4 regions of the Mesorhizobium sp. B2-3-7 genome follow, and region 3 is predicted to be linked to each of the others. Evidence: riboswitches for the same ligand, from Rfam matches in the RefSeq annotation. Region 3 holds a riboswitch; each other region holds the start of a gene.

Region 1 (5,468 bases), on a different contig from region 3:
GTGTCGTTCTCTTGGCGATGCTCATGCACGTTCCTCCCTTTTGTCCTCGCGAGCGAGGGTTTCGACATCTGCTTCGGCAATCCCGTCCGGCTCCTCCCGCCGGCCAATCCTCACGTCGGGTTCGGCAGGTAGCTCAGGCCTCCCCTGCATTGCTGGAGGTATTCCAGCGCGCGGACCTGGCCTGTCATTTCAAGATCGTCGCGATAGACCGGGTCGTGCCAACCTTCGATGTCGATGGCGCCCTTGTATCCGGCCAGCCGCAATTCGCTGATCACCCGCGTCCAGTCGCTGTCGCCGAAGCCGGGCGTGCGCATCTGCACGAAGGGCAGGCGGCCGAAGACGCCGTGCTCGCGTATGACATCCCAGCGCACCGTCGCGTCCTTGCCGTGGACATGGAAGATGCGATGCGCCCATTTGCGGATCTGCGGGATCGGGTCGATCAGATAGACCAACTGATGGCAGGGCTCCCATTCCAGACCCAGATTCTCATCCGGCAATTCGTTGAACATCAGTTCCCAGGCGTCCGGATTATGGGCGATGTTCCAGTCGCCGGCGGCCCAGTTGCCATCCATGGCGCAATTCTCGAAGGCGATGCGCACGCCCTTGTCGGCCGCGCGTTTGGCCAATTCGCCCCAGACTTCGCGGTAGCGCGGCAGGCTGTCGGTCAGCGGCTTGCCGCGGATGCGGCCGGTAAAACCGCTGACCAGATTGGTGCCGAACAGATGCGCGCTGTCGATCGCCGTTTCCCAGGCCTTGAGCACGCCGCGGTCGGTGTCGCCGCTCTCGAGTGGATTGCCGAACACGCCGATCGAGCTGACGCTGACATCGGCATCGCCGATCGCGTCGCGGATCTCGCCGGCGAGCCGCCCCAGGTCCTTGCCGCCCAGCGTCTGCCAGAAGAAGGGCTGGACGCTCTCGAAACCGAGCGGCAGGATCTGCCTGACATAGGCGGCCGGGTCTTCGAGATTGGCCCGCACCATGGTGCCGATCCTGATGTCGAGAAGCGGGTCCGCCATGGTCATCCTTCCTGCCTGGGGATTTCGATCCGGCGCCCGGTCTCGGCGCTTTCGATCGCCGCGAAAACCATGGCCAGGCTCTTGATATTGTCGGCGCCGCGCGTCTCCGGCTCGGTGCCGGTTTCCACGGCGCGGACGAAATCTTCCATGACGCCGAGATGCCCGCCGATGCGGTCGGCAGGGTCGAGCGGCGGCACCGCTACCGACACGACCTTGTCGAGCAGGCCTTCGCGTTCCGGCAGCACGGCTTCGGCCTTCAACTCGTCATGACCATCCCAGGTCAGGCTGCCGCGTTCGCCGACGATGCGCCAACTGCCTTCCCAACTGGTGCGGAAACCGTCGGCGCACCAACTGCCGCGATAGGTGAACATCTTGCCCTGGCCGAGCTCGAAGGTGGCGCTTGCCGACGATCCCTGCCGGTACCAGGAATTGGCCGGCTCCCATTCCCGGCAATACACTTCGGTCGGCTCGCCATCGACCATGTAGCGGGCGGCGTCGAATGTATGGATCGCCATGTCGAGCAGCAGCACATGGCGCATGCCTTCGCGGAAACCGCCGAAATGCGGCGCAATGAAAAAATCGGCATGGATGCTGGTCGCAGCGCCGATGGCGCCGGAGCCGAGGAAGCGCCGGATGCGCCGGACGTTGGCGACGTAGCGGCGGTTCTGCACCACGGCATGGATGCGCCGGGCGCGCCGCGCATCGTCGATGATGGCGCGCGCATTGTCCGGGCTGTCGGCCAGCGGCTTTTCCGTCAACAGATGACAGCCATGGGCAAAGGCCGAATTCGCCACGGCGCGACGGGCGGCAGGCACGACCACGTCGAACACCGCATCGGGTCTGGTCTGGGAGAGAACGACGTCGAGATCGGTCCCGATCGCGACCCCGGCGAGGTCGTATTCGCGTGCCCGCTGGCGCGCCCTGTCGGCGTCGAGGTCGACGAGACCGACGATCTTGACGGCAGGGGATTGGCTGATGGCCTCGAGCCAGGTTTTGCTCATGGCTCCGCACCCGACCAGGACGACGTGCATCATCCAGCGCTCCTCCGGCCAACCCCTCCTGGCTGGCACCCACGGCAGTCCGTAAATGACTTCCGTAAACGTTTACGATGACACACCCGATGGCATATATTGTCAATCGGATTTGTACCGTCGGCTCTGAAACGCCTTGGCCGCACGACCGGCTGGTGCTAGCCAGAAGCAGGAGGGGGAGGTCTTGGCGTCCAGCATTCACGATCTTGCGCGGCACCTGAACATTTCGATCGGTACAGTCTCGCGCGCGCTTAACGGGCGCGCCGACGTGAACGCCGAGACACGCCAGCGCGTGCTCGAGGCGGCCCGGAAGCTCAATTATTCACCGAACCACTCGGGCAGGAACTTACGCCGCGGCACCACCCATGCCGTGGCTTTCATGCTGCAGCCGCATCCGGGCGACCAGCAGTATGGCGAGCCGTTCTTCATTCCGTTCCTCACCGGACTGCAAGCGACATTGGCCGAGTGCGGGCTGGACCTGATCATCGTCATGGGCGCGCCGGCGGATTATCAACAGGAGCGGCTGCGCCGCGTCGTCGAGACGCGTCGTGCCGATGCCGTCGTACTGGCCTGGACGCGGCGCGAGGACGATCGCATCGACTATCTGAGCAAGGCCGGCTTTCCCTTCGCGACGCTCGGCCGAAGCCGGTCCGGCGACGACAGCTATCCCTCTCTGGATCTGGATTTCGAGAAGGCGGGCGCCGATGCGGTCGACCGGCTGGTTGCGCGTGGCCACCGCCGCATCGCCGCCATCCGGCCGTCGCTTGACCTGAATTTCGGTTATCTGTTTCTGGAGGGTTATTGCAAGGCGCTGCGGCGGCACGGCATCGAAGTCGATCCCGGCCTGATTGTGGACGGTTTTATCAACGAAGCCGGTGGCTACGCGGTGACACCGCAAGTCATGCGGTCGAAGGATCCGCCGACCGCGATTATCTTCAACAACGACTCGATGGCGCTCGGCGGCTGCAAAGCGCTCGCCGAAATGGGGATCAAGCCCGGGCAGGATGTCGCGGTGATCGTCATCGTCGACACGCCGCTCTGCCGTTATTTCTCGCCGGCGCTGACCGGCTTTCGTCCGAGCCTTGACCCGATGGGGCGGCGGCTCGGCGAAATCCTGCTCGCCTCGCTCCCGGCTTTCGCCGGCGCGAAAGGGCCAGAGATCATTCGCGAGGTCTGGCCGCTGGAACTGGTGGCGCGCGATAGTGATTGACCACACGTTTGTATCGTTATAACAGAACATGCATCGACCTTGCCTCGACGCTGCCTGCATCCTAGGCTGCGACTCGTGATGGTCCCCGCGCCGCAAGGCGAGGGGTGAAAAGGGAACATGGTGAGGCCCGATTTTCGGGTCGAAGCCATGGCTGCCCCCGCAACTGTAAGCGGCGAGCAAAATCCGAGAAGCCACTGGCCGGCAAGGCTGGGAAGGCAGGATGGCGCAACGACCCGCGAGCCAGGAGACCTGCCATCTGCATGGGTTGACCGGACGGGGTGTGCCGGGAGGAGACGCGGGGTTCGGTCTTGTCGACCGGTTCAAGCCAGCTTCCTTCCGTCGCCATTTTTGAAAGTGACGGAAGTTGGACGGCTCCATCGATCGCATTCACTGCATTCCCATGCATCGCATCATCGTGTGCACGCTTTGCCGCGATATCGCCACCGAGGTGAATTCAGGCCAGCGTCCGGCAGGATTGGCAAGCAAGACGCTGGCCCGTATTCCGGCAGGCCCTGCAAGGAATTGCCCATGACCGCGCCGCTTCTCGAGGCCCGCGACCTGGCCGCGGCGGCGGATGGCCTGCATCTGGTGCATCCGGTCAGCCTTTCGGTGGCGGCGGGCGACCGTCTCGCCATCATCGGTCCCAACGGCGCCGGCAAGACGACATTGCTGCGCATGCTGTCGGGCATGCTGCGGCCGAGTTCGGGCGAAGTGAAGCTCACCGGGCGCCTGCTGGACAGGATTTCGACCGCCGAGCGGGCGCTGCACATCGCCGTCGTCGGCCAGACCGATCAACCGGATCCACGGCTGGCGGTGATCGATTATGTCGAGCTCGGCCGGGTTCCGCATACCGGCCGCAGGCACAGGAGCGAGGAACGCGACATTGTCGTCGAGGCGCTGCGCCGGACCGGGCTGTTGCCGCTGCTTGGCCGCACCATCGGCTCGCTGTCGGGCGGCGAGCGCCAGCGCGCCCAGCTTGCCCGCGCCATCGCACAGGAGCCGAAGATCCTGTTCCTCGACGAGCCGACCAACCATCTCGACCCGCGGGCGCGCAGCGAGTTGCTCGAACTGGTTGCAGGCCTCGGCATGACCGTGATCGCGGTGCTGCACGATCTGGCGCTGGTGACGCCTTTCGCCACCAGGGTCGCGGTGATGGGCCATGGCCGGTTGCATGTGCTGGCGCCGCCACGCGAAGCACTCACTCAGCAGCTGATCCGCGAGATCTTCGGTGTCGACGTCTTTAGGTTGCGCCACCCGACGGAGGACCGCGAGCTGACGGTGTTCGAGGTTCCGAACCGTGCCGCGCATCTTCGTGAGCGCAGATCCAATTCCCGTGCAACGAAGGAGCAACATCCGTGAAACGCCTTGCCGTATCTCTTGCCTTCTCCCTGCTGGCCTCTACGGCCTTCGCCTTTCCGGTGACGGTCGACAGCTGCGGCAAGTCGCTGACCTTCGACGCGCCTCCAAAGCGCGCTGTCATTCACGATCTCAACATGGCCGAGATGGCCTTCGCCCTGAAGCTGCAGCCGTCGATCGTCGGCCTGACCGGCATCACCGGATGGTACAAGGTCGGCCCCGAATTCAAGGCCGAGCAAGGCTCGATCCCGGAACTGGCGCCCAAATATCCGACGCTGGAAAACCTGGTCGCTGTCGAGCCCGACTTCTTCTTCGCCGGCTGGTATTACGGCATGAAGCCGGGCGGCGAGGTGACGCCCGATACGCTGGCGCCACACGGCATCAAGACCCTGGTGCTGACGGAAAGCTGCGTCCATCTCGACAAGAACCGGCCTGCCGCTTCGATGGACCTGCTCTATGGCGATGTCGAGAAGCTGGGCAAGATCTTCGGCAAGGAGGCCGAAGCGGATAAGCTCGTCTCCGGCTGGAAGGCGCAGCTCGCCGAAATCGCCGCAAAGGTCGGCGACCGCAGGGGAACGCGCGTCTTCCTCTATGATTCCGGCGAGGACAAGCCGTTCACATCAGGCAAGTTCGCCATTCCCAACGCCATGATTTCCGCGGCCGGCGGCGACAACATCATGGCCGACATGGACACCAGCTGGGGCAACACGGATTGGGAGACGGTGGCCTCGCGCAATCCGCAATTCCTCATCCTGCTCGACTATCAGGATGGCGGCGGCTACCGGAAGCTGCTCGATTTCCTGAAAGCGCATCCGGCAATGAAGGAGATAGACGCGGTCAAGAACGAACGCTTCG
Region 2 (5,468 bases), on a different contig from region 3:
CTAGAACGAGCGCCCTGCCCGGCGCGACCAGCGATGCCACGCGCGGCAGCAGGATCTGCGTACCGGGCGCAGCGACGACATTGGCTGGCGAGGGCGCACCATAGCTACTGGCTGCGATCGCCGTCAGCTCACGCGCCCGCCCCGCTTCCGGCAATCGCGACAGCGAGGTGGCGGGCAGCTCGAAAAGCGGGTAGGAGTGCGGATTGATTCCGGTCGAGAGGTCGACGAAAGGCTGGGGGGCGTTGGGGAAAAGCGCCCTTGCCCGGCCGAGACTTCCACCATGGTCCACCGCTCCTTCAAGAAGCTTCATGTCAGTCCTGATCGCTTTCCTGTCATTGGCCATCGAATCCGCGCTGGGCTACCCCGACTGGCTGTTTCGCGCCATCGGCCATCCCGTGACGTGGTTTGGCAGGCTGATATCCTTTCTCGATCGCAGGCTCAACCGCGCCACTGATCCCGACGCACTGCGTCGCCAACGTGGTGTCCAGGCGCTTCTGGTCATCGTGCTGGTGCCGGCGCTAATTGGCCTGTGCGTGCAGATCCTGCTCTGGTTCGTTCCCCTGGGACTGTTCATCACCGCCCTTCTGGCAACATCGTTCCTGTCGCAGCGGAGCCTTTATGAGCATGTCGAGGCCGTCGCCGATGCGCTCGACTCGGGCGGCCTCGACATGGGCCGCGCCGCCGTCTCGCGCATCGTCGGCCGCGATCCCGAAACCCTCGACAGGGCCGGCGTCTGCCGCGCGGCGATCGAGAGCCTGGCCGAGAATTTTTCCGACGGCATCGTTGCCCCCGCCTTCTGGACGGGCGTCGGCGGCCTCGCCGGCGGCGCCGCCTACAAGGCCGCCAACACCGCCGATTCGATGATCGGCCATCGCACGCCGCGCCACGAAGCGTTCGGCATGGCAGCCGCACGCTTCGACGATTGGATCAACCTGCCGGCGTCGAGGCTGACGGCGTTGCTTATCACGTTGGCGGCTTTCCTGGTGAAAGGCGCCGACGCGAAAGCCGCATGGCAGGCGGTGCGGCGCGACGCGAAAAAACACCGCTCGCCCAATGCCGGCTGGCCGGAGGCGGCGATGGCCGGCGCACTTGGCCTGGCGCTCGCCGGGCCGCGCAGCTATGGCGGCGTCGTTGTCGACGACGCGTTCATGGGCGAAGGCGGCCGTCGCGAAGCCGACAGCATCGACATAAGGCGGGCGCTGAAACTCTACCGCGTCGCCGACTGCCTGTTGATCGCGCTGTTCGGCGTGGTTTCGGCGATCGTCATTCTGGCATGATCTCACCCCCCCCGTGAGTTCTCTCCCGAAGGGGAGGAAGGGAGCCGGGCTGCAACAGGTTCGCGCCTTTCCTCTCCCCCGTCGATCGGGGGAGAGGTGGCTCGGCGAGCCGAGACGGAGTGGGGGTCGACGAGCTCGGCAGTCGCGTTTCTCGCACCCGCCGGGTTGCGCCTGCCTGTCTGCGGACCGCGCGTTCGATAACCGCCTTCCCCCAATCCGTCGCTGCTTCGCAGCGCCACCTTTCCCCCCCTCCGGAGGGAAAGGAAGTGAGCCCTGCTGGAAGCGTTTGGCGACCAGACTTGAATGCTCATCCACAAAAGGGGACAACAGCTCTCAAAACTCCACCCCCTGCTGCGCCTTCACGCCCGCCGCGAAATGGTGCTTGGTCAGCCCCATCTCGGTCACCAGGTCGGCCGCCTCGACCAGCGCCGGCTTGGCGTTGCGACCGGTGACGACGACATGCAGGCCCTCGCGGCGCGCTTTCAGCGCGGCAACCACCTTGTCCAGATCGAGATACTCGTAGCGCAGCGCGATGTTGAGTTCGTCGAGCACGACGAGACTGATCGACGGATCGGCCATCAGCTCCAGCGCCTTGGCCCAGGCGGCCTCGGCCGCCGCGATGTCGCGCTTCAGATCCTGTGTCTCCCAGGTGAACCCCTCGCCCATCGCGTGCCAGACGACGCGGTCGCCGAAGGCGGCGAAGGCCTCCTTCTCACCCGTATGCCATTTGCCCTTGATGAACTGGACGACGCCGACGCGCTTGCCGTAGCCGAGCATCCGCAGCGCCAGGCCAAAGGCAGCCGTGGTCTTGCCTTTGCCCGGGCCGGTGTTGACGATCAGCAGCCCCTTTTCGACCGTCTTGCTCGCCACCTCGGCGTCTTGGACCGCCTTGCGCTTGGCCATCTTGGCGCGGTGGCGCTCTTCGTCCTTTTCGTCGATGTCGGTCATGTCACTTCACCTTGAGCGGCAGCCCCGCCACCATCAAAAGCACGGTCTCGGCAATCGCCGCGACCTGCTGGTTGAGCCGGCCGGCGGCGTCGCGGAACCGGCGCCCCAGCGCATTGTCGGGCACGATGCCTTGCCCGACCTCGTTGGATACCACGAACCAGGGTCCGCGCGGCCGCGACAGCATGTCAGCCAGCCGCCGACATTCGGCCTCTACATCATGATCGGCCAGCATGTGATTGGTCAGCCAGAGCGTCAGGCAGTCGACAAGGACCGGCTGGTCCTCCGGTAGGGCCTCGAGTGCACCGACAAGGCCAAGCGGTGCATCGATGGTCGTCCAGCCCTCGCCGCGCCGCGACCGGTGCAACGCGATGCGCTGCCGCATCTCGTCGTCATAGGCTTGCGCCGTGGCGATGTAGGTCCATGGCGAAGGCAAGGCCGTCATCAGCGTTTCGGCGTGCGCGCTCTTGCCGGAGCGCGCACCGCCGATGATGAAGGTCAGTCTTCCGCGATCAGGCAAAGCTGTCGCGCAGGCTCGTCGCGCTGCCGGTGAAGCGTCCGCGCACCACGACGACGACAGCGCCGAGCACGAGCCAGAACACCAGGTTGGTTACGGTTACCGCCACCACGAACTGATGGTGCAGGCCTTCCGGAATCGGCGTCTCGAAACTGTCCGGCTGCGGCGCGCCGACAATATGCGGCGCGACGATCAACACCACGCCCAGAATCGCCAGCGGCAGTGATTTGCGGAAGGCGATCAGGGCAAGGCCGATCGCCGTCGCCGCCACCGTCGCCGTCCACCAGATCTGGCGTGGCAGAAGCTCGGCGGCAGGCATGGCCGGCAGTTCCGGCGGCAGGCCGAGGCCCGGCGCCAGCGTGAACACGGCAAAGCCGGCCAGTCCCCAGAACACGCCCTGGCGCCAGTTGCCGATGCCGCCGGCGAATTCCGAAACCGCGACCAGGACCAGCGCGAAGCCGATGCCGGTGACGATGTTGGCAAGCACGCTGAAGGCGAAGCGCTCGAAGCCGTCGGCCGGCGCCCAGCCTTCCTCTTCAGCCGGAACAGCTTCAGCGGCTGCCGGCGCGGCGGAGCTCATGGCATTGCCCGCCGGGGCGGCAGAGTTCATGGCGTTGTTGTCGGTCGGGGCCGGTGCGGTATGGTCGTGGTGGTGGCCGCCGCCGGCCTGTTCGTAGACTTCCGCCTTCAGGATCAACGGCACGGTGGCATAGGCCTGCATGCAGGCGAGAACGACACCGGCCACGAGCCCTGCGATCGCCGCGATGAACACGACGTTGCGAAACAGGTTCATGATGTCAAATCCCTATCAGTGGCAGGGAAACGCCATCGAGTGGCGATAGTCGTGCGCGGCATTGTGGACCGCGTCGATATGCGAGAAACCGACAAAGCCTACGACGAAAACGCCGAGCAGCGCCGCGAGCGCGAGCTGCAGGAGGCGCGACTGCGAGGAGATGGAGGCGCCGAGGGAGACGGAAGCGGTATTCATGTCTTGTCCTTTCACCCTCCACCCGAGGGCATCGAAGTCAGTTTCCTGTCGCCGGCAGGTCTCCTGGCTCGCGGATCAGCGCCCTTCCCCACCTTCCCGAAGAAAATCTTCAGTGGCATATGGAGAGGACTACCGCACACAGTTGCGGGGGCAGCCACGGCATTGGGCAACAAATCTGCCCGCACCGCATTCCCTCTTGGCTCCAATCGGAACCGACGACGAAGGTGACTATAGGGAAAATCGCCGCATCCGGCAAACCAAATTCCGACGGCGACAAGCGCTTTAGCGCCGTCCGGCCGCTTGCTCCGCTGCAATTGACAATTTCCGTGGCCGGGTGTCGGCTGCCATCCTCACAGGAGGCCAGCCATGCAGCCCGTCCAGAGCCAGCACGCCCCCTATAACGGCCTCACCCGGGCCGAGCCGACATTGCCGTCCTCGGCCTATTGGGATGCGGCGGCCTACCAGCGCGACCTCGACGCCATCTGGTACAGGAACTGGCTGCTCGTCTGCCGTGAAGCTGATCTCGCCCAACCGCTGGCTTTCCGCACCTTCCGTGTCGGCAGCCAGGAGATCGTCGTGCTGCGTGACGATACCGGCGAACTGCGCGCCTTCCACAACACCTGCCGGCATCGCGGCTCGCAGCTTTGCCAGGAACGCGAGGGGCGGCTGAAGGCGCGGCTGATCACCTGCCCCTACCACGCATGGTCCTATTCGCTGCGCGGCGAGCTCGTGCGCGTGCCATCGAAAACGCTGCCCGAAGGTTTCGACAAGGCGGACCATCCGCTCTATCGCGTCGCGCTGTCGGTCTGGCGCGGCTTCGTCTTCGTCAATCTCGCGGAAGATGCCGCCGGCTCGGCGCACTCATCCTTCGACCCGGCCTCCGGCGATCTCGGCAACTGGCCGCTGGAATCGCTGGTATCGGGCCATGTGCTGCGCAAGGTGATGAACTGCAACTGGAAGATCTTCTGGGAAAACTTCAACGAATGCCTGCATTGCCCCGGCGTCCACAAGGACCTGTCGCGGCTGGTGCCGATGTACGGCCGCGGCCTGATGGGCCGGCATGACGACCCCGAATGGACCCGCCATGCCGACAATGACGCGCCGGAATTTTCCGGCGGGCTGCGGGCGGGTGCCGAAACATGGTCACGTGACGGCCAGGCGCATGGGCCGGTCTTTTCGGGCCTGACGCCGGCCGAGCGCGCCGCCGGCCAGACCTACGCCACCAGCCTGCCCTCGATGTTCATCGTCGGCCACGTCGACTATGTCAGGTCCGTACGGCTGGTGCCGCTTGGCCCCGAGCAGACCGAATTGACCGCCGAATGGCTGTTCGCGCCCGACGCGCTCGCCGCCACCGACATCGACAACATCGTCGGATTCGGCACCCAGGTGCTGGAGGAGGATGCCGCGATCTGCGAGGTCAACCAGAAAGGGCTGCGCTCCATGCGCCATAAGGCCGGCGTGCTGATGCCGGAGGAGTACGACCTCCACCGCTTCCACGATTGGGTACGCGAACGACATGCTGCGCTTGTGCCGTAAGCTTCACAGCGACTTCGGCAGATACCGCCAGGTGACATAACCGCAGACCGCCGCAAGCAGGCCGAGCGTGACGAAAACCGAGCCCAGTCCGAAAAAGGCCAGCACCACCGAGTAGACCAGCGGCGGCGTCAGTTCGGAAAAGTCGAGATAAGTGCGGTAGACCGCAGCCATCTGCGCCCGCTCATAAGAGCGGACCGAGCGCATG
Region 3 (5,468 bases):
ACGGGTTCCGCCTCGACACCATCAATTTCTACTTCCACAGCCAGGGGCTGGAAAACAACCCGCCGCTGCCGCCGGAGCAGCGCAACGACCAGACCGCACCCGCGGTCAATCCGTACAACTACCAAGATCACATCTACGACAAGAGCCGTCCGGAGAACCTCGGCTTCCTCGAACGCTTCCGCGCCCTGCTCGACGAATATCCGGCAACGGCCGCGGTCGGCGAGGTCGGCGATTCACAGCGCGGACTGGACGTCGTCGCGGCCTATACAGCCGGCGGCAAGCGCGTGCACATGTGCTATTCCTTCGATTTCCTGGCGCCGGAAAAGATCAGCGCCGCCAAGGTCCGTTCGGTGCTGGAAACCTTCGGCAAGGTTGCCAGCGACGGCTGGTCGTGTTGGGCCTTCTCAAACCATGACGTGATGCGCCCGGCCTCGCGCTGGGCCGCCAACGAAGCCGACCCGACCGCCTATCTCAAGGTTATCTCGGCATTGCTGATGTCCTTGCGCGGCTCGGTCTGTATCTATCAGGGCGAGGAACTGGGGCTCGGCGAAGCCGAATTGCGGTTCGAGGATCTGCAAGATCCCTACGGCATCCGCTTCTGGCCGGAATTCAAGGGCCGCGACGGCTGCCGCACGCCGATGGTGTGGGACGGCAGCGCCAGGAATGGCGGCTTCTCCCAGGCAAAGCCGTGGTTGCCGGTGCCGGCCAAGCACCTGTCGCAAGCCGTCAATGTCCAGCAAGGCGACGAGCATTCGCTGCTCGAACACTACCGACGCTTTCTCGGCTTCCGCCGTGCCCATCCGGCGTTGGCCAAGGGCGATATCAATTTCATCGAAAGCCAGGGCGACACTGTCGCCTTCACGCGCCGCGCGGGCAACGAGCAGATCGTCTGCGTCTTCAACCTGGGATCCGGGCCAGCGGAGGTTGACCTTGGCGGTCGATCGCTGCAACCTTTGCCCGGACACGGATTTTCGGGACAGCAGAGCTCCGGCTCCATCCGCCTCGGCGGCTACGGCGCCTGGTTCGGGCGCATCGACTGAATTCTAGCGACCACTGGAGGGAAACATGGCCGATGTCACGCTGAGGCAAGTGAAGAAATCATACGGCAATCTCAACATTCTGCACGGCATCGACCTCGACATCAAATCGGGCGAGTTCATCGTCTTCGTCGGGCCGTCGGGTTGCGGCAAGTCGACATTGCTGCGCTCGATCGCAGGGCTCGAGGAGATCACCTCGGGCGAGCTCAGAATAGCCGGCGAGGTGGTCAACGACGTGCCGCCGTCGAAACGCGGCATCGCCATGGTGTTCCAGTCCTACGCGCTCTATCCGCATATGACGGTCTACGACAACATGGCGTTTTCGATGAAGATCGGCAAGGAAAGCAAGGCCGAGATAGACAAGCGCGTGCGCCAGGCGGCAGAGATCCTGCAGCTGACCAACTATCTCGACCGCCTCCCCAAGGCGATGTCGGGCGGCCAGCGCCAGCGCGTGGCCATCGGCCGCGCCATCGTGCGCAACCCGAAGGTGTTCCTGTTCGACGAACCGCTGTCGAACCTCGACGCCGCGCTGCGCGTCGCCACCCGCATCGAGATCGCCAAGCTCAAGGAATCGATGCCCAACACCACCATGATCTATGTCACCCACGACCAGGTCGAGGCGATGACGCTGGCCGACCGCATCGTGGTGCTGAAGGAGGGCCATATCGAGCAGGTCGGCACGCCGATGGAACTCTACAAGAAACCCGGCAATCTGTTCGTTGCCCAGTTCATCGGCTCGCCGGCCATGAACATCCTGCCGGCGACCATCGACAAATCGGGCAATCCGACCGTCATCAGTCATGTCGGCGGCCGCAAGGCTACGGTGCCGATCGCGACGCCGGCCTCGGCCAAGGGCGCGTCGGTGAGCTTCGGCGTGCGGCCGGAGGACCTGACGATCGCCGGCGGCACGGACTATCTGTTCGAAGGAACGGTGGATTATGTCGAGCAGCTCGGCGAGGTGCAACTCGTCTATGTCGACATCGGCCGCGCCGACCTGCCGCTGGTGACCAAGCTGCCGGGCAATGTCGAGGTCAAGCGCGGGGCGACACTGCGGCTGAGCGCCGACGCCGGAGACCTTCATATCTTCGACGCGGATGGACGATCCTTCGCGCTGCACGAGACGGAAGCGAAAGCGGCCTGAGAGCAGGCCATGAATTAATTGCCGGTCACGCAAAAAAGGAGCGGCGGGCAAAGCCCGCCGCTCCTGTCTGGTGTCAGCTTCGGCTGTTAGTGGCCGAAGAGATTCCGGTCACTGCCCTGAGGGGCGGACTTGTGTTCATCGCCCGACGAATTGAGCAGCTTGTAGACCGGCGAGCCGCTGTCGCGGATCGAAGCCGTGTGCGCATTGTCGACCGAGGTGACGGCAGGCTGATTGGCGCCATTGGAGCCATAGTTGTCGCTGCTGGCGAAAGCGCTGCCCGAAACGGCCAGGACGGCGGCGGCAGCAAGGATGATCTTTTTCATTTCAAGTCTCCTGAATTCTCAAATTCCACCGCAGAGGCGGGCTTGCCCGCCATCTGCTGCAGGATCGGCTGTTAGTTGTTGCCGAAGAGGTTATGGTCGGCACCCTGAACAGGTGCCTGGGCAGCCGGAGCCGGCGTCTTGGTCGAAGCGGTGTATGAGCTGTCCGTCGAAGTGGCCGCGGGCTGGTTGGCGCCATTGGAGCCATAGTTGTCGCTGCCGGCGAAAGCGCTGCCCGACACGGCCAGGACGGCGGCGGCAGCAAGAACGATCTTCTTCATTTCAAGTCTCCTGAATTCTCAAATTTCGCCAGGACGGCGGAAGGCCCGCCGTCAACTGGAGATCGGCTGTTAGTTGTTGCCGAAGAGGTTGCGATCGGCACCCTGGACAGGCGTCTGGGCAGCCGGTTCCGACTTCTTGGTCGAAGCGGTGTACGAGCTGTCGACGGCGGTGGCCGCAGGGGCATTCGAACCATAATGGTCGCTACTAGCGAAGGCGCTGCCGGAAACAGCCAGAAGGGCGGCGGCAGTGAGAATGATCTTTTTCATTTTTGATACTCCAGTATTTTTCCGTCCGTCTAGCGGCGTGTCTTGGGAGGAAATCGCGTCGTTCGGACAGCCCCGATGTGGGAAAGCCATACCGCCATTTCCAATCACGAAGTTTTTCCGTGTGGACCAAGTTTCCACCACTTGAAATTGTGCCAGAGCCTTCAACATTCGTTTTTTTCTGTTTACTATCAGTTGGTTATGCAAACGCGTCGCGCGATCACCAACTGTGTCGAAGGCCCAGTGTTCACACCGTCCTGCACGCATCGTCAACAGAAACGAACCGTTCGGTTCGATTTTAGAGGGCGCTAACAGTCACTTTTCGAAACCGTTAACCTTTTTTGCCTCCGCCACGAGACGGAATCCGAGGCGGCGACCTGAGGCTTTCTGCCCTGCAACGGCGGCCGCGCCGTTTCCAATGCGTGTCGCGCGGCATGGATGCGATGTCGTTTTCATGCCGACGACAAGTCGGCGATCATGGTTAGATCCTGCCATCTCAGGTGCCGCCGCGTGACGACGAGGCGGAGAATTGGGAAGCCGGTCAGAATCCGGCGCTGCCCCCGCAACGGTGGTGGAGTTCAGGTCGCAACGGGAGACCACTGGGCAAAGGCCTGGGAAGGTGTCGCGACAGTCCGCAAGGACAGCTCCAGAGCCCGGAAACCAGCCCGAGATGTTGGACTCGACTGATCGCGGCGGGCGGTCAAGAGGCGGATGGTGCATGTCCGGCGCAAGCCGGCGCGCTGCTTGATCCTTCCTCTCTCCCCTCCGTTCAGTCCTTCGATGCGAGGACAGGACTTCAATGCGAGGACAGGACATGGATGCGCGCAACGACATGCTGAAACGGCTGCAAGGCCGCAGGGACGGCTTCTCGCTCGAGCAGCCCTTCTATACCGATCCCGACTACTTCAAGCTCGACATGGAGCTGATCTGGTACCGCGACTGGCTGTTCATCGGCCATGATTGCGAACTGCCCCGGCCCGGCAGCTTCATCACCGTGCAGATCGGCGACTATCCTGTGGTGCTGGTGCGTGACCAGAAGGGCAACATCAACGCCTTCCACAATTCTTGCCGCCATCGCGGCAGCCGCGTCTGCAACACAGACAAGGGCACGGCGGCGAAGCTCGTCTGCCCCTACCATCAGTGGACCTATGAACTGGACGGCAGGCTGCTGTTCGCCAGGCAGATGGCCGAGGGTTTCGACAAGAGCCAGTTCGGCCTGAAGCCGGTCGCCTGCGAAAGCGTCGGCGGCTACATCTTCATTTGCCTCGCCGACGAGCCGGCGGATTTCGCGCCGATGCGGACGATGATCGAACCCTATTTGCTGCCGCATCGGCTGCGCGAAGCAAAGGTCGCCTTCGAGAGCACCATCGTCGAGAAGGGCAATTGGAAGCTGGTCTGGGAAAACAACCGCGAATGCTATCATTGCGCCGGCAACCATCCGGAGCTCTGCAAGACCTTCCCGGAGGCGCCGACCGTGACTGGCGTGCAAGACGCCGACGGCGACCCGGAGATGCTGGCGCACTGGGCCAAATGCGAGGCGGCAGGCCTGCCGAGCAGGTTCCGCATCGACCCGGCCGGACAGTACCGTGCCACCCGCGCGCCGCTGCTGCGCGATGCCGTCAGTTATACGATGACGGGAAAACGCGCGGTCAAGAAGAACCTGTCCGACGGCGTTGCCACCGACCGCATCGGCTCCTTGCTGCTCTATCACTATCCGACGACCTGGAACCACATCCTTGGCGACCACGCCGTCACGTTCCGCGTGCTGCCGATCAGCGCCACCGAGACCGCGGTGACGACCAAATGGCTGGTTCACAGGGACGCGGTCGAGGGCGTCGACTATGATCTCGCCGAACTCACCCATGTCTGGACCGAGACCAACGGCCAGGATCGTCGCATCGTCGAGGAAAACGCCTTCGGCATCCTGTCGCCGGCCTATGAACCCGGCCCCTATTCCGAACTGCACGAAGGCGGCGTCATCCAGTTCGTCGACTGGTACGCGCGTTTCATCGGTCCGCGCCTCGCCGAAGACGGCCGGCCGGCCCTGCGCAGCGTTGCTTGAGAGGTAAGGGATGAATGCGATGACGGATCTCGGCCTCTATCGCCATCTCGATCAGATGGCGCCCTGGAACGACAGGCTCCAGGTGCTGGAAGTGATCGGCGTGAGCGACGAGGCGCCTGATGTAAAGACCTTCACCTTCCGCTCCGACAACCAGACCTGGTTCCGCTACAAGCCGGGCCAGTTCGTGACGCTGGAACTGCCGACAGCGGATGGGTTGCTGATGCGCACCTACACGCTGTCGTCTTCGCCTTCACGGCCATTCTCGATCGCGGTGACGGTGAAGGCGCAGGCCGGCAGCACCGGCACACGCTGGATGTTCGACCATTTGAGGCCTGGTTCGCACGTCAAGGCGTATGGGCCGGC
Region 4 (5,468 bases), on a different contig from region 3:
AGCGCCATGCCGATGCCGATTCCCGTTGTCACCCAGGTAATGCCCTCGGTCAGCATCGCTTCCGGCACATGCCGTTCGATCAGGCCGAATGCCGTGATGAAAGTCGGCGAGATCGCCACGCCGCTGATGAAGACGGTCAGCGCCAAAATCGGCACGCTGTCGGCGGTGAGCGGCAAAATCGTGCTGACTGCGATGATGGCGACCGCGACGGTCAGCTGGCGCTGTAGCGGCGTCTTGAGGTTGAGCGCGCCGACCACGATGCCCAACACGAACGATCCCAGCGCATAGACGCCGATCACCAGGCTTGCGGCACCGGCTTGGCCGAACTCGTTGGTGATCGCCACGGTGCTCACTTCCGTCGTCGCGAAGGTCGCGCCGATGAAGATTAGGGCGAAGGTGATGATCTGTACCGGCCGCAGGCGGATTGCCGAGCCAGTCGAACCATGGTCCACCGGCCGCACTTTCGGCTCGGTCGATCGCTGCAGGATGAATGCTATCGAGCCCAAAGCGAGAAACAACGTGCTCGCCAGCATGCCTGCTTCCGGAAACAGCGCCGCACTGAGGCCCACCGACAGCGACGCGCCGGCGATATAGACCAGTTCGTCGGCCGCCGATTCGAAGGCGAAGGCGGTGTTCATCTCCGGCCGGCCGCGAAAAAGCTCGGTCCAGCGCGCGCGCACCATTGCCGGCATGCTGGGCATGGCCGCTGCCAGCAGCGCCGACACGAACATTGTCCATACCGGCCAATCCTGATTGGCCGACGCAATCAGCAGCAGGAATGCCAGCACGGAGATGATGGTGGTGGGCACGACGATCCATGTCTGGCCGAGGCGGTCGACCAGCCTGGAGATCTGCGGCGCCAGGAAAGCGTTGGCCAGCGCGAATGTCGCCGAGACGGCACCCGCCAGCCAGTATTCGCCACGCGTCTGCGACAGCATCGCCACGATGCCGATCGGCGCCATGGCGACCGGCAGGCGCGCCATGAAGCCTGCAGCGGCAAAGCCCTTGGCGCCAGGGGCTCGAAAGATCTCGGAATAGGGGTTCTGCATGGTCCGTTCCTCGACAAAAGGCGATTCGGAAATTACATACGATGCGTATGAATACTAAATAGATCATACGTCGCGTATGTCAATTGGCATACGTGACGTATGTGGATAAGGCCAGAAGAGATGCACAAGCCCCGCAGGGAAATGATCGCCGAAACGCGCGCCAAATTGATTGCCGCGGCCCGGCATGCGTTCGGAACGATCGGTTATGCCGAGGCATCGATGGATGATTTCACCGCATCGGCCGGGCTGACGCGCGGTGCGCTCTATCATCATTTCGGGGACAAGAAGGGGCTTTTGCAGGCGGTTATCGCCGAGATAGACGCCGAGATGGCGGCACGGGTGAATGAGGTTGCAGCGAAAGCACCGACCCGCTGGCAAAGCTTCGTCGACGAATGCACGAGCTACATCGAAATGGCGCTGGAGCCGGAAATCCAGCGCATCATGTTTCGGGACGGTCCGGCCGTGCTGGGGGATCCCGCGCAATGGCCGAACGCCAATGCCTGCGTCGCGTCGATGACCGATCACCTGACGACGCTGCAGGGCGACGGGGTGGTTGTCCCGGGCGTAGACCCCGAGACCGCGGCACGGCTGATCAACGGGGCGAGCAGCCAGGCGGCGCAGCGGATCGCCAATTCGAACGACCCGGAAGCGACGTCGAAGACCGTGGTGGCGGCATTCAAGCAACTGCTCGAAGGATTGTTGAGGAAGGATGCCGGAGCCGCCTGACGACGGCAGGCCGCCGGCAGCGCGCTGCGCATGCCATATCGGCAATCAAATCAAGGGTTTGTCAGACTTTTCGCATGTTGCCGCCTTGAGGCGTGCGATCGTTGATTTGAGCGGAACTTCGCCCTGTCCGCAAAACGTCTCGCTCATGATCAGCTCGGGCAGCGGCAGCCGCCGCCCCCAGCCATGTGTTTCGAGGTCCGGTTTCGGCGCGAACTCCGAGACACGGCCGACACAGAGATAGGCCACCGGCGTCACATGCCCGGGAATCGACAGAAGGTCTTTCAACGCCTGCGCCTCGATAATGCTGACCCAGCCGACGCCGACGCCTTCGGCGCGCGCCGCCAGCCAGAAATTCTGCACCGCGCAGACCGTGCTGTAGAGATCCATCTCGGGATTGTGCCAGCGTCCCAGCGGCGAACCCTGTGAGCGTCGGCGGTCGCAGGTGATACAGATATTGAGCGCGCTTTCGCAGATGCCTTCCAGCTTGAGCTTGCGGTAGAGCGCCCGCCGCTCTTCCTCGATCGCCGGCAATTCCTGCTCGCGCGCCGCGAGGAACAGGTCGCGCACCTGTTCCCGTCGTTCGGTGCCACGAATGACGATGAAATTCCATGGCTGCATGAAGCCGACCGATGGCGCGTGATGGGCGGCAAGCAGCAGCCGCGCCAAGACCTCGTCGTCGACGGCCTCTGATGTAAAATGGCTGCGAACATCGCGCCGCGTGAACATGGCGCGGTAGACCGCATCGCGCGCCATCTGGTCGAATCCGTCACCCACGGGGATGGTCATATTGTCCGGCATCGCTTGTCCCCTTGCGATTGCAATCAACTGCCGTCCGCCTGACCATGCGGATGACGATGCCTGCCAGGCCGGTCTTCTGGCTCGGGATCAACCCGCATCCGGCGCCTTCCCGTCATCGACAGTGGCATTACCGGCGCGGTCCCCCTTACAGCGTTGGGCACGCCACGGTATCAAACCGTGTTCCCGATTCTCCCGCTCGCGGCGGGCACCAGGCAGTGGCCGGGACTTTACGACGAAGCCCCTGCGCCGCCAATCCCCGCGGCGACGCGAATGGACGCAGGCGCGATTTTCCCCAGCCATCAGGCCGCAACGCATGGCCATCGCCGCGCCGGGGCACTAGATAGGGGGCATGGCCACTCGTCTCTACACCCATCCGATCTTCCTTGAGCACATCACGCCGCCCGGCCATCCGGAGCGGCCGGACCGCTTGCGCGCCATCGAGCGCGTGCTCGACGACGAGGCTTTTGCCGCGCTCGACCGCCTCGAGGCGCCGGAAGGCGACGAGGCCACCATTCTCTACGCGCATCCCGAGGATTTCGTCGAGCGGGTACGCGCCGCCATTCCCGAGACGGGCATCGCCCGCATCGATGCCGACACAACGGCCAGCCCGAAGAGCTGGCAGGCGGCGATCACCGCGATCGGAGCCGCCAACGCCGCCGTCGACGACGTCTTTGCCGGCAGGGCAGACAACGTTTTCGTCGCCGCCCGGCCGCCCGGCCATCATGCCGAGAAAGCGACCGCGATGGGCTTCTGCCTGTTCAACACGGCGGCCATCGCCGCACGTTATGCACAGCGCAAACACGATATCGAACGTGTCGCCATCGTCGACTGGGACGTGCATCACGGCAACGGCACGCAGGATGTTTTCTGGGACGATCCGTCCGTGCTTTATTGCTCGACGCACCAGATGCCGCTCTACCCCGGCACCGGAGCAAAGAACGAAACCGGCGCCGGCAACATCGTCAACGCGCCGCTTGCGCCGCAGACCGGCAGCGAGGCGTTCCGCGATGCCTTCCTGTCGCGCGTGCTGCCCTCGCTCGACAATTTTGCACCCGACCTGATCATTATTTCGGCCGGCTTCGATGCGCATCATCGCGACCCGCTGGCCGAGATCAACCTGACCGAGGATGATTTCGACTGGGCGACCGGCCAACTCATGCAGCGCGCGGCGCGCCACAGCGGCAACCGGCTCGTCAGCCTGCTCGAGGGCGGCTACGATCTGCAAGGATTGGCATTTTCGGTCGCCGCCCATGTCGGGCGACTGATGAAAGGATGAATGATGGCTGGTGAAACCAACGAAGACGTCAAGGCGATGAGCTTCGAACAGGCTCTCGACGCGCTGGAGAAGATCGTCGATGATCTGGAGCGTGGCGATGTGCCGCTCGACCAGTCGATCAGGATCTACGAGCGCGGCGAGGCGCTGAAGGTGCATTGCGACCGGCTGCTGAAGGCGGCCGAGGACAAGGTGGAGAAGATCAGGCTGTCCCGCGACGGCAAGCCGGTCGGGACGGAGCCGCTGGACGCGGATTGAGGCACGCAGCCGTCTCTCTGGTTTTTGACATGATCATGATTGAGGATAGAACGCGTCCCGATTGAAACGGCTCCAGGACAAGAGGAGATACGGAAGCGATGTGCAGAAACATCAAGACCCTGTTCAATTTTGATCCGCCGGCGACCAACGACGAGGTGCGCGATGCAGCCCTTCAATTCGTTCGCAAGCTGAGCGGAACGACGCGGCCTTCGAAGCAGAACCAGCACGCATTCGACCATGCCGTCGAGGCCATCGCGGCGTCGGCGCGCGAGCTTCTCGATTCGCTTGAAACCAACCAGCATCCGCGCAATCGCGAGGAGGTTGCGGCCAAGCTGCGGGCGAAGGCGGCGATCCGCTTTGCCTGATCTGGCCAAAGCAGCCATCGGCCGCTGACAAGGAGAGTTCATGAGCTTCTTTCCCGGGAAGGATCCTGAAGCCGGCGATGCCTTTGCCAGCGACCAGATCGAATTGATGGTCATTCCGAACGCCAAGGACATTGGCGGTTTTCAGGTTCGCCGCGCCTTGCCGACTGCCAAAAGGCGGCTGGTCGGTCCCTTCATCTTCTTCGACCGCATGGGCCCGGCCATCCTGCGTGCCGGTCAGGCGCTCGACGTCCGGCCGCATCCTCATATCGGCCTGTCGACGGTCACCTACCTGTTCGACGGCAGGATCAGGCATCGCGATTCGCTCGGCACCGAGATGGTGATCGAGCCGGGTGACGTGAACCTGATGACCGCCGGCCGCGGCATCGTCCATTCGGAGCGCACGCCGGAAGAACTGCGCGGCGCGCCGATGTCGATCTCGGGGCTGCAGACATGGTTGGCGCTGCCGGACGGCAAGGAGGAAGTGGCGCCGGTTTTCGAAAACACCGCTGTCGCGCGGCTTCCCGACATCGACGCGGAAGGCGTCAGCGGCCGCATCGTTATAGGCGATTTCCAGGGGCTGCGTTCCCCGGTGCGAGCCGATTCCGAGACGCTCTACGCCGACCTCAGGCTGGCGCCCGGCGCCAGCGTGAAAATCCCTGCTGACGCGGAAGAACGCGCCATCTATACGCTGGAAGGCGAGGTCTCGATTTCCGGCGACGTGTTTCCGGCGGAACGGCTTCTGGTGTTCCGGCCCGGCGACGAGATCGTCGTATCCTCACAGGCTGGTGCCCATTTCATGCTTTTCGGCGGTGCCTCGCTGGGCTCGAAGCGCTACATCTGGTGGAATTTTGTCTCGTCCTCCAAGGAGCGCATCGAACAGGCCAAGCAAGAATGGAAGACCGGCCGCTTCGACATCGTTCCCGGCGATGAGGAAGAGTTCATTCCACTGCCGGAAGGCTGAGGAAGTCGACGACGGGGCGTGCCTTTCGCGTCATTTGG

The links. A riboswitch is a leader RNA that binds a small molecule or an ion and turns the genes downstream of it on or off. The one in region 3 is predicted to bind cobalamin.
Region 1: linked by a shared signal. The riboswitch ahead of FJ940_RS09070 (ABC transporter ATP-binding protein) and the one ahead of FJ940_RS27525 (aromatic ring-hydroxylating dioxygenase subunit alpha) in region 3 are both predicted to bind cobalamin.
Region 2: linked by a shared signal. The riboswitch ahead of FJ940_RS14505 (CbtB domain-containing protein) and the one ahead of FJ940_RS27525 (aromatic ring-hydroxylating dioxygenase subunit alpha) in region 3 are both predicted to bind cobalamin.
Region 4: linked by a shared signal. The riboswitch ahead of bluB (5,6-dimethylbenzimidazole synthase) and the one ahead of FJ940_RS27525 (aromatic ring-hydroxylating dioxygenase subunit alpha) in region 3 are both predicted to bind cobalamin.

Annotation. Positions count from the first base shown of each region.
Region 1 is NZ_VFVV01000003.1:455,926-461,393, reverse strand. It holds gene FJ940_RS09090 (substrate-binding domain-containing protein) at 1-25, opposite strand, end outside; gene FJ940_RS09085 (sugar phosphate isomerase/epimerase) at 111-1,016, opposite strand; gene FJ940_RS09080 (Gfo/Idh/MocA family oxidoreductase) at 1,019-2,050, opposite strand; gene FJ940_RS09075 (LacI family DNA-binding transcriptional regulator) at 2,232-3,257, shown strand; cobalamin riboswitch at 3,320-3,529, shown strand; gene FJ940_RS09070 (ABC transporter ATP-binding protein) at 3,786-4,616, shown strand; gene FJ940_RS09065 (ABC transporter substrate-binding protein) at 4,613-5,468, shown strand, end outside.
Region 2 is NZ_VFVV01000006.1:290,245-295,712, reverse strand. It holds gene cobD (threonine-phosphate decarboxylase CobD) at 1-310, opposite strand, end outside; gene cbiB (adenosylcobinamide-phosphate synthase CbiB) at 309-1,277, shown strand; gene cobO (cob(I)yrinic acid a,c-diamide adenosyltransferase) at 1,611-2,225, opposite strand; gene cobU (bifunctional adenosylcobinamide kinase/adenosylcobinamide-phosphate guanylyltransferase) at 2,227-2,742, opposite strand; gene FJ940_RS14510 (CbtA family protein) at 2,735-3,532, opposite strand; gene FJ940_RS14505 (CbtB domain-containing protein) at 3,548-3,727, opposite strand; cobalamin riboswitch at 3,763-3,959, opposite strand; gene FJ940_RS14500 (aromatic ring-hydroxylating dioxygenase subunit alpha) at 4,094-5,263, shown strand; gene FJ940_RS14495 (MFS transporter) at 5,267-5,468, opposite strand, start outside.
Region 3 is NZ_VFVV01000020.1:65,787-71,254, forward strand. It holds gene FJ940_RS27500 (alpha-glucosidase) at 1-1,040, shown strand, start outside; gene ugpC (sn-glycerol-3-phosphate ABC transporter ATP-binding protein UgpC) at 1,066-2,178, shown strand; gene FJ940_RS27510 (DUF680 domain-containing protein) at 2,265-2,501, opposite strand; gene FJ940_RS27515 (DUF680 domain-containing protein) at 2,573-2,779, opposite strand; gene FJ940_RS27520 (DUF680 domain-containing protein) at 2,849-3,046, opposite strand; cobalamin riboswitch at 3,525-3,727, shown strand; gene FJ940_RS27525 (aromatic ring-hydroxylating dioxygenase subunit alpha) at 3,858-5,105, shown strand; gene FJ940_RS27530 (hybrid-cluster NAD(P)-dependent oxidoreductase) at 5,125-5,468, shown strand, end outside.
Region 4 is NZ_VFVV01000002.1:414,633-420,100, forward strand. It holds gene FJ940_RS05905 (MFS transporter) at 1-1,049, opposite strand, end outside; gene FJ940_RS05910 (TetR/AcrR family transcriptional regulator) at 1,170-1,775, shown strand; gene bluB (5,6-dimethylbenzimidazole synthase) at 1,821-2,573, opposite strand; cobalamin riboswitch at 2,622-2,801, opposite strand; gene FJ940_RS05920 (histone deacetylase family protein) at 2,923-3,849, shown strand; gene FJ940_RS05925 (exodeoxyribonuclease VII small subunit) at 3,853-4,104, shown strand; gene FJ940_RS05930 (DUF2277 domain-containing protein) at 4,203-4,469, shown strand; gene FJ940_RS05935 (pirin family protein) at 4,510-5,430, shown strand.